Regions from separate parts of the Pradoshia sp. Z4_20 genome, predicted to be linked through region 2. Evidence: riboswitches for the same ligand, from Rfam matches in the RefSeq annotation. Region 2 holds a riboswitch; the other holds the start of a gene.
The links. Region 2 has a riboswitch for lysine ahead of AC4BHP_RS08805 (amino acid permease). Riboswitches for the same ligand answer to the same signal wherever they lie in the genome.
Positions count from the first base shown of each region.

Region 1: another riboswitch for lysine. It lies ahead of AC4BHP_RS11185 (Na+/H+ antiporter NhaC family protein); the one in region 2 lies ahead of AC4BHP_RS08805 (amino acid permease).

Region 1 is NZ_JBZAJD010000003.1:221,082-226,902, forward strand. Features, by position in the region: gene AC4BHP_RS11165 (B3/B4 domain-containing protein) at 1-250, shown strand, start outside; tRNA gene AC4BHP_RS11170 (tRNA-Gly) at 308-378, opposite strand; gene AC4BHP_RS11175 (glycosyltransferase family 2 protein) at 500-1,285, opposite strand; gene AC4BHP_RS11180 (hypothetical protein) at 1,504-1,767, shown strand; gene AC4BHP_RS11185 (Na+/H+ antiporter NhaC family protein) at 2,260-3,840, opposite strand; lysine riboswitch at 3,987-4,167, opposite strand; gene AC4BHP_RS11190 (ABC transporter ATP-binding protein) at 4,411-5,118, opposite strand; gene AC4BHP_RS11195 (ABC transporter ATP-binding protein) at 5,118-5,821, opposite strand, start outside.
Region 2 is NZ_JBZAJD010000002.1:583,647-589,467, forward strand. Features, by position in the region: gene cdr (CoA-disulfide reductase) at 1-1,037, opposite strand, end outside; gene AC4BHP_RS08805 (amino acid permease) at 1,230-2,669, opposite strand; lysine riboswitch at 2,802-3,002, opposite strand; gene gntK (gluconokinase) at 3,110-4,648, opposite strand; gene AC4BHP_RS08815 (TlpA disulfide reductase family protein) at 4,809-5,357, shown strand; gene AC4BHP_RS08820 (hypothetical protein) at 5,444-5,665, shown strand; gene AC4BHP_RS08825 (lactonase family protein) at 5,707-5,821, opposite strand, start outside.

The sequences.
Region 1 (5,821 bases), on a different contig from region 2:
TAAATCGGAGGGTATTATAGGTTCTTTTGATCAAATAGGCCCTTTTGGTAGCCCGTATGTTGATTCTGTACGCACAAGTGTGGATGACCATACTTCAGATGCACTGCATATCATTTATTTTTATCCCGAAATCACCATTGAACAAGCACAGCAAATGATGGGCGCGATATCCAAGATGTTCATTCAAGTCCATGGAGGGGAATCTGCCATCCATCTACTGAGCCAAGAATGCAATACTATCAAAATATAAAAAACGCAATGCTTCGTACTCCTAAGTTACGAAACACTGCGTTGTTAACAATTCAAGAGCGGGTGAAGGGAATCGAACCCTCATCATCAGCTTGGAAGGCTGAGGTTTTACCACTAAACTACACCCGCAAAGAAGATAAATATTATACTAGCAGAAAGTTCACCTGATTTCAACCTTTTTTCGACAAAAATCGCATTTTTTTATTTACTTAAAAAGTGACGCCCTTATTTAGTAGGCGTCACTTTTCCCTTATTCTTTTAAGCTTCGATTTCTTTTCGCCTCGTGTTTTGCATAATTTACAAAACAGAAAGCAGATTCAAAAACACCTAATTTCTCTACTTGGCGATATAACGACCAGATTCTTGATGCCGTTTGGTAATTGTTTTTTTCCAAAACATCATTGCTTTTTCTAAGATAAACATAGACATTTTTTAGTCTCTTCGCTTTAAATCCTCTTTTCAATATAGAAAGCCAAAGGGCGAAGTCTTCAGGAATATCTCGGTTATGTACTAATTGAATTTTCCCAACCTTATATTTATCAATCATGACAGTCGAGCAGCCAATAGCTGTTGTATCTCTTAACAAATCTTGATATGTAAGATGAACCGGCATCTCAATAACAGGTTCATATGCTTGGTTCTCCTCATCAATAAACTGATAATCAGTGTAACTAAATGCCAAGTTATGCGCTTCCATGAATTCAAGCTGCTTTTCCAATTTATTCGGTGCCCATAAATCTTTGCTGTTTAGAAAGGCAATATAATGTCCTTTGGCTGCCTGAATAGCCATGTTTCTGGCTTTGCCCGGACCGACATTTTCCTGCAGGGTAATTAATTTAATTCTGGAATCATCCATTAGATACTCTTTTATCATATCCTTGCTATTGTCAGTCGAAGCATCATCAACAATAATTAATTCCCAGTTTTCATAGGTTTGTTTTTTAACTGATTCTATGGTTTGACGAATAAAAACCTTTGAATTATAGCTTGGCATGATAATAGATACCAATGACCTAAATGGAATACTGCTTCTCACGATTCCTCACCCTCCTGATAAAATTTATCCTAAAAGTTATAAAACTCTCCGAATAGTAAATTATTATATAAATATAATAATATTTATCCGTTTTATTCATGTATTAAACACTTCAGATGGGTTTTTCAGACTCTATCCAGACTTTATACATGTCCTATTTACTGAAATAACCAACATGGATTATAATGGAAATACAAGGTGCTTAAGGGTGTGTTTAAATGAAAACTATTATTCAATCATTGGTTGTTTCATTTGTGATTCATATAATCTATATTGGTGGATCCCTAATCGTAGGCTATATAACTATAAAGACTTATAAACCCGATATTAAAGATGAATGGGAAAATGTAAAAATGCTACAAAGTGAAGTGGCTTTTGGAACAGTTGGTTCTCCTTTGTTTTTTCTAATTACCTTCATCGCCGTTGCCTTGATATGCGGAATAATCATTACTACTATTAGGAAATTTGTGCGGATAAAATAAATCAATTCTTTACATGATAGTGAAAGGGGGAAACCCACAATTATCATGGGAGCTTTTTCAATTTTTTATCTTAGCTAATTTTTTACAAAGAAGAGAGTATAGAAATGAACCTTATTAAATATTTAGGTATACAATGTCTACTAATTGGCATGATTATCCTGACTAATTTTTATTTAGACAGTTATATTAGTAAGCCATTTACTTACACGGATTTACTAGCAATAATAATTGGAATTTCTATACTAATCCTTACTTTACATCTTTCTGATAAGTTAAAAAAACGTCTGAAATCTATTTCTTTATTTTATAAAATATCCCTTTCCATATTAGCCATTTTTATTGCAATTATTTATATAGGTCTTATAACAGGAGAAATACAATTTTAACCCTTTTCAACAAAAATTTAAGTAGAGCATTTTATGGTTCAAACATCACATTATTAGTTAAAGAGACAAAAAGAAAAGGATGGCCGGTATCCAGCCATCCTATCTATTAATGAATAATACTGTTTTCTAATTGCTCCTGCTTTTTGGGCTTAGATACCCATACAAAAGATGCCAGCAAGATAACGACCGTGATCAATCCCATCGGCGTACTTCCTGTAAATCCAAGGACAATATACCCTACCATAGCTATACCCGCACTGATTAAAGCATATGGGATTTGCGTCATCACGTGATCAATATGATTCGCACAGGCACCAGTAGAAGAAAGAATGGTTGTATCAGAAATCGGTGAGCAATGGTCACCAAATACCGCACCAGCCAATACAGCCGCCATTGCCGGCAATATCATCGAAATATCTGTTGCTGCCGTGATTTCTCCTGCAATCGGGAGCAGTATACCAAATGATCCCCATGAGGTACCCGTAGCAAATGTCATCAATCCGGCTATTAAAAATAAAAGTAATGGCAGAAAGGATACATTTAAGTTTAAATCCTGTACAAGTCCAGCCAAATACTGGCCCGTTCCAAGCCTGCCGATTAAATCAACGATTGTCCAGGCAAATAATAAAATATAAACCGCTGGCAGCATGGAGCCGATTCCGTGTTTTACTCCTACTGTGAAAACCTTTAAAGAAATTCCATGCAAAATAAAAACTTGTCGTAAAAACATAATAAACGTTACAATAATTCCGATTGTACCACCCAGAACCAATGATTTAGTGACATTAGTATTTTCAAAAATGGTGAGAAGTGTTGCATGTCCAGAAACTGCCTGATAACCTGTCCAAAGCATCGCAGCCACTGTACCTACAATAAGAGTTACAATGGGGATTACCAAATCTCCAACCCTTCCAGTTGTACTTCTCGGTAAATCTTCTTTTAATTCACCTGGAACTGTCTTGGATGGATTATAAAGAATACCTTCTTTTACCGCTCTATCCTCATGTACTTTCATCGAACCAATATTCCAATTTCGATAGATCACAATGAACACCATTGCCAACGCCGCAATCGCATAAAAATTCATTGGAATCATTTGAATGAACGCTGATAAGGAACTGTATTCTGTCACCCCATGAGTGATGAAAATTCCTCCAATCAGTGCAATAATATAAGCCCCCCAACTGGATACTGGCATGATTACACAGATGGGAGCTGAGGTAGAATCAATCAAATAGGCAAGCTTCGCTCTCGGTATTTGATGTCTATCTGTAATCGGACGTGATACTTGACCAACCGCCAGAGCATTAAAATAATCATCAATAAAGATGAGTATTCCAAGCAAGGCAGCTACCAGCTGAGCCCCAACTCTTGTTTTAACATGCTTCATCGCCCATTCACCAAAAGCACGGCTCCCACCGGAAATTGAAATGAAAGCCGTAATGATGCCAAGGATGAGCAAAAATAAAATAATATATATATTGGATACATTGAGTGATCCATCTGATATAAAGATTCCTTTTACTGCTTCCCATATAAGGACACATGTCTCACCAATATTAAAATCAGCAAGCATTAAAGCTGATGCTACAATCCCCACACCAAGTGAAAGCAAAACCTTCCTTGTTATAGCCACCATTAGAATTGCCAATAGTGGGGGAATAAGCGTATAAACTGTCGACTCCATTCCTTTTTTCCTCCTCCAAATAAATAAGGGGAACTCGTCGTGAGTGCTGACCCTTGCGCTCTTACCTTTTATGCAAAAGAAAATAAAGAAGGGCTGCAATAGAGAAATATCTACCGCAGCCCTGTATCAGCTTTTCTTTCTCCATCACGACCTGTAGCTCCTCATTATAAGAACCTCTTATAATGACAGTGTTGCTTTTATTTAAAACAACCCCAGCAAATTCATTTCTGACTAATCAACTTGCTTCGGCAGTTTCCCCTTTCGGCTATGCTCTCTGTTGTCATCCTCACATAGCTTACTCTTGAATCCTGCGCCTCTACCCCATCGGAATGATAAGGTACTATCTAATTGTTATTCTAATATAACAGATTACATTCCTGTTCACAATGTGGAATAGATGTGTATTTTTTTACAATTATCTGATTAATTATTAGGATGAAGCCTGACTCAATTGCTTAACGAGTAACCCGATCGATAACATGTTAGGCTAATTAATCCAATCCTCTCGTTCCTGTAACCCACACAAAACTAAAACTCCCCTGTAAAAGTTTACAGAGGAGTGATTCACCTTTAATGTCCGCCAAGATAGGCCATCTTTACTTTTTCACTTGAGGTTAACTCATCTGCCGAACCCGAGAGGACGATTTTGCCGGTCTCCACTACATAGGCACGGTTGGCAATCGATAGTGCCAAATTAGCATTTTGTTCAACTAAAAGAATAGTTGTTCCCGCATTATTTATTTCTTCAATTATGCGGAAAATTGTTTTAACCAGTAGTGGAGCCAATCCCATGGAAGGTTCATCGAGTAAAAGCAATTTGGGCTTAGCCATTAATGCCCTTCCCATTGCGAGCATTTGTTGTTCTCCACCTGACAATGTTCCTGCCGGCTGTTTAAGACGTTCGTTCATCCTTGGAAAAAGATCAAATACCTTCTCCATATCCTCTTTAATCCCAGCTCGATCCCTACGTAAATAAGCACCAAGCTGTAAATTTTCTTCCACTGTCATATTGGCAAAAACCCGCCGTCCTTCTGGTACATGTGAGATTCCCTGCTTTACAATCACTTGAGCTGCTTTTCCACCTATGGATTTACCCTGATACATGATTTGACCCTGCTTCGGTTTAAGTAAACCTGAAACAGTTTTAAGTAGTGTACTTTTTCCAGCCCCATTTGCACCGATTAAGGTAACAATTTCCCCTTCGTCAATATGAAAAGAGACACCTTTTAATGCCTGAATATTTCCATAGTAAACGTTAATATCTTCAACCTTCAGCATCAGGAAACCTCCTCGCCAAGATAAGCCTCTATAACCTTAGGATTATTGCGGACTTCATCCGGTGTACCGTGTGCGATTAATTGTCCATGATCAAGTACATAAATACGTTCACATACCCCCATCACAAGCTGCATATCATGCTCAATCAAAAGTACAGTTAAATCAAATTTTTCACGTATTAAGCTGATTAACTCCATCAGCTGACTTGTTTCCTTCGGATTCATACCCGCTGCCGGTTCATCCAGCAGCAGTAACCGCGGACCCGTTGCTAGGGCTCTGGCTATTTCAAGTCTGCGTTGCATTCCATATGGAAGATTCTTGGCCTTTTCATCACGATAAGAATCCAGATTAAATATTTTCAGGAAATCTACAGCCTTTTGGTCCATTTCCAATTCTCCCGAAAAATGATTAGGCATTCGTATAATTGAACTGAGCATAGAATGTTTAGCCTGTGAATGATAAGCAACTTTGACATTATCTATGACAGATAAATCTCCAAACAAGCGAATATTTTGGAATGTCCTGCTAATTCCCTTTCTTGTAATTTTATAAGGCGGTAATTTGTTAAGCTTATCGTCGTTTAAATGAATGGTTCCTTCTGATGGTACGTACACACCAGTTAAAAGGTTGAAAAAGGTGGTTTTCCCTGCTCCATTCGGTCCTATTAAGCCGCACAGTTCACCGGGATACAGCTCCATAGATA
Region 2 (5,821 bases):
ATCTTTTCATTGCTTCCTGTTGAAGCAACGGTCAATTCAAACACCTTGGCTATGGAAGTGCCCAATGTACCGTTATAAACACTTTCTTTCCCGTGAATATGATCCGCTACTAAACGCCCTTGACGATTGGCAGGCCAAGCGAGCGGCACATAAGTATCCGTTCCGTTAATATAATCCTTTACTTCAATGACATCACCGACCGCATAAATAGATGGGTCTGATGTTTGCAGATGCTCATTGACTTTTATCGCATTCCGAACCCCAAGCTCGAGGCCGGCATCTTTCGCAATGGTACTTTCAGGTTGAACACCAATCGCTAAAAGTATCATATCCGTTTCTACTTCTTTGCCGCTTTTCAAGCGAATGATACGACCATTCTTCTCAAAAGATGATACACCATCCTCAAGTATTAAATGAACTCCATTGTCCCGCATATGTGTGTGGACCATTTGAGCCATCTCCAAATCAATTGGCGCCATCACCTGATTTCCCATCTCAATAACTGTTACATCTATGCCGCGCTCCCGTAAATTTTCAGCCATTTCAATCCCAATAAACCCGCCGCCAATGATAACAGCCTTCTCAGGTTTATCCTGATCTACCTTTTCTTTGATACGGTCCGTATCAGGAACATTCCGAAGCGTATAAACAGATTTAGCCTCATCGATTCCCGGAATGGCTGGCCTAACCGGTTTTGAACCCGGAGATAGGATTAGCACATCGTAGGATTCCTCATATTCCTCGCCTGTCATTGCTTTTCTGGCTATGACAGTCTTCTGCTCCCGATTGATTTTGATAATTTCTGTCCAATTACGTATATCTAAATTATAGCGTTGCCCCATTCCTTCAACTGTTTGAACAAGCAGTTTATTACGGTTTTGGATAACTTCTCCTATATAATATGGAAGACCACAATTCGCAAATGAAATATATTCACCTTTTTCAAACATGATGATTTCATCTTTTTCGCTTAGACGGCGCAGTCTTGCCGCAGCAGATGCTCCGCCTGCCACACCGCCAACAATTAAAATCTTCATTTTAATAGACCTCCATTAGTTCATCGATTAGTCTAATCGTAATATACCCTATTGGGTATGTCAATTTATCAAACTCACATGATTACACTCTATCATTGCTCCCGATAACAGTTTTCATAACACCGTTTTACTTTTAAATAATACCAAAAAAAGCAAACCCACTTTTAACAATGGGTTTGCTTCTTATTACAGTTAAAAAGATTTTTTCAAATAATAGTTCTCGTGTTGTTTAACTTCCTCCATATTTTTAGGCAGTAAACGATAGAATAGGATTCCGCTTGCCAGAAGGATAACACCGAAAATAAATGTTTTTAAATCAGCCGTTCCTTTGATGATCACCCAAATGGAATATGCCGTCGCCAATATGGCTATGGTACCATCAATAATTCGTGAACGCATTTCATCAGATTTATATGTCTCGCCAGTCCAAACTAATTTCAGTTGGAATGAGGAGGAAATTAAATATGGCACTAAATAAGAAAGTGTCGCGATATAAATAATAAAGTCAAATGCATGAGCAATTGAATTTGAAATAGTTGAGAAAATAAATAATTGACCTAAACCATTTGAAACAATCATAGAGAAATTAGGAATCCCACGCTTATTGACCTGTAAAAACTTAGGGATAAATAAACCTTGTTTTGCTGCCTGATACGGGATTTCAGCGCTTAACAAGATCCAGCCAATTGTTGAACCAAATAAACTGATCAATCCAATGACCGCCAATGCTTTCCCACCAACAGGTCCCAGCACCGTTTCAATTGCATCGATTAATGGTTTTTCTGAATGGATAAGTGCATCCTGTGTTAATAATCCCATAACAAGTGTACTGATTCCCATATAGATAGCCAGGGCAATCAATAGCCCTAAAATGGTCGCTCTCTTTACATCTGCCTTTCTCTTCGCCCTTGATGCGAATACAACAGCAGATTCAACCCCTACAAAAGCCCATAAGGTTGAGACGGCAGCAAAATTTACCTGGCTGAGTAATCCCCGACTCTCACCATCAATTATACGAGTTTCCGCAAACGGTACAATATTAGATTGTTCAAAGGCAAATAGCCCAATTACAATGAATAATCCAAATCCAAGTACTTTTGCCGCAGTCGCCACAAAGTTTAATTTACCAGCATTCTCTATGCCTCGCATAATAAAGAAATGAACGCCCCAGAGCATGATTGTGCAGACAAGGAATGTTAAAGCATTGCCAACTTTTAGACTAAAATTCCCTATACTGAACAATTCAGCCGTACTAGTCAAACTTGGGAAGAAGGTAGATAAATACCCTGCAAACGTAGTGATGATGGCAATATTACCTGCAAAATTACCAATCCAGTATCCCCATGTAGACATAAACCCGGATAATCTTGAGGCTAAAGAATTTTCCTTGAACAATTCCTTAGCATAAATCTGAGGGCCACCTGTTAAATGTGGCTTACGAACAGCCAGATTCCCAAAAACCAGCGCAATAGTTAGTACACCCAATCCTGTTAATCCCCATGCCATAATTACTCCGGCAGGACTAGCTACTTCTGCCAGCGTACGCGGCAACATAAAAATACCAGACCCAACCATATTGCCGACTACAAATGCCGTTAAAATCCAAAAACCCAGTTGCTTCTTATTGTGCACGATAATTCCCCTTCCAAAGCTGTCATGTTACTCTCTATTTTTGAATTATCCATTTCTGTGTAAATAAACTAAATAAAAAACACACCTTATTGTTAAGGTGTGCAACATTTTATGATTAGCCACACCAGACAATAAATGGATAGTTCTCCATGGTCTATATACATATCGCGATGTATATAGACCATGACAGTCCTGCACCTATTCGGATACAGTCCCAGCTGCTCTCTTCGGAAAAAAAGAGCGCTTCGGCAGATTTTCCTTTCAACTAAAGTCAGCAAGCTTTCCGGCTCTCTTTTTAGTTTACTAATAAAATCTGCGACCTCTACCTCATCTTTTAGTCCGATGAGGATTTGTATTAAATTAAATTATTCCTGTATAAAGGATACAGTGAAAACGCGAATGCTGTCAATATTATTCGACAATGTTATTTTCAAATCAACTTATTTATGATTAATCCATTTGTTTTGGAAAGCTGCTATACTGCTATATTCAGTCTCCAATTTTCTGTATATATTGATGTAAATTGGCAGTAATTCCTCGTATCTTTCTACATTTGCTTTAACCGGCGTATGGACATGTGTAGTTCCCACATAATTTGATACAACGGATAGGTCTTCAATTTCACCGAGTGCATATCTGCCGAGTACAACTGCTCCTAAACAAGAGCTTTCAAAGCTTTCTGGCACATCTACTTCCTGATTAAAAATATCCGCAAGCATTTGCCTCCATAACTCTGAGCGCGCAAATCCCCCCGTTGCCCTGATTTTACTTGGCACACCTATCAATTCCTGCAAAGCTAATAAGACTGTATAGAGATTAAAAATGACTCCTTCAAGCACCGCTCTGACCATATGTTCCTTTTTATGATGAAGTCCCAAGCCAAAGAACGATCCTCTGGCATCAGGGTTCCAAATGGGCGCTCTCTCTCCAGCTAAATATGGGTGGAATAGTAGTCCATCTGCCCCCGGCGCTACTTTTGATGCTATCTTGGTGAGTACTTCATATGAGTCAATTCCGAGGCGTTTAGCTGTTTCTACTTCCGCTGAAGCCAGCTCATCTCTTAGCCATCTAAAAGTCATACCTCCATTATTAACTGGTCCGCCAATCACCCAATGCTTATCCGTCAATGCATAACAAAAAATTCGGCCCTTTTCATCCGTAATCGGCCTATCTGTTACCGTACGAATGGCTCCGCTCGTTCCAATCGTGACTGCTACAATCCCTGGATCAATCGCATTGACACCCAGATTGGAGAGAACGCCATCACTGGCTCCTATTACAAATGGAGTATCCGGCAACAGCCCCATATCCGCAGCATAGACGGAGTCCATGCCAGATAAATAATATGTAGTTGGTACTGGTTTAGACAAATGGGTCTCTGTAATACCCGCGATTGCCAATGCCTCAGAATCCCATTCTAAATTTTTAAGATGAAACATTCCTGTTGCTGAAGCAACCGAATAATCAATCACATATTGCCCAAATAATTTATAAAAAACATATTCTTTAATGGAAATGAATTTATATGTCCTACCCGCTAATTCGGGATAATCATTCATCAACCAGGTGATTTTTGTAAGAGGAGACATTGGATGGATTGGCGTTCCAGTTCTCCGATAAATTTCTTGTCCATTCCTCTCATTTTTAATATAGTCGGACCACTTCTTTGAACGGCTGTCAGCCCATGTAATGCATTGAGTTAATGGATTTCCATTTTCCTCAACCGCAATTACGCTGTGCATAGCCGAGCTAAAGGATACTAACGACAGTTCATCAGGATTTATTTGGCTTTGGACCATTACTCCTCTTATTGCATTAAGTACAGCATGAAAGATCTCATCAGGATTCTGCTCTGCTGTAAGTGGAGTCGGGCTATATAATGGGTACTCTACATGATAGGTGCTGAGCACAGATGCGTCTCCCGAAAATAATACAGCCTTTGTACTCGTGGTTCCTATATCAACTCCTATATAAAACATCTATCTTCCCTCACTTCCCTAAAAGCTCAATACTAGATTCTTACCTTTATTCATATTTTTATAAACAACTTAACACAATTTGATGCCCATTGATTAATTTTTTCACGACTGGCAAATACTTTCTACTAAATAAAAACGACATCAGGAGGCCTCATCCAAATTGAAGAATAAAACAATTGCCATTCTTGCTCCATTCTTTTTATTCATATTTCTATTTATTTACACGCAGACACAAAAAGAGTCTATTACAGAGGAAACTAGACCTGTTTTGACTCAAACAGGAATTAAAGAAGGTCAATCTGCACCTGATTTCGAATTAAAAACTCAGGACGGAAAAAGCATAAAATTATCTGATTATCGCGGTCAAAAAGTTTTATTAAACTTTTGGGCAAGCTGGTGCCCTCCCTGCAAATTAGAGATACCAGATCTCAATGAATTTTATAGTGAACATAAAATGGGGAAGATCACTGTATTAAGCGTGAATATGACCTATTCAGAAAAAAACAAGCAAGCCGTTCAAACCTTCCAAGATATGTATAATATCAGGTATCCTGTATTACTGGACCAAACAGGAACTATTGCAGGATTATATAAAATTATAACAATCCCAACCAGTTATTTCATTGACTCCAACGGTATCATACAAAAGCGAATAATCGGACCCTTGCAAAAAGAAACGATAAAAAATCTGATGGACTCAATAGATTAGCGTCCAAAACATCTCCGGAAAAATATAACAAAAAAAAGACGAAATTATACTTAATTTTATACCTAAACCATAGTAAAATAAAATCTATGAAAAAGATCAATTACGAATCAAGGGGTGTTGTTTCACGAATGAAAGCATACAATATTTTAATTACATTGATGCTTATGTTGATCAGCGTGTTGTCTATTAAAAATTTATATACTGGCCATTGGGACTTGCAATACTCCCTATTAAACGGTGGAATGGCTATTATTGTTTTAGGTATCTTTACGGCTTATACACAATCTTTAAAAGAACAATCTAATTAAATAAAAGCTGGTTTGGAAAAATCCAAACCAGCTTTTTTGTATCATTCTTGATTTCTTACTATCGCTTGAACACAAACGGGTTTCGAAAGAGAAATCGTATTCCCTGTATAGGTTGGAATACCCTCTTTATTAATTTCAAATAAAACTAATGAATCA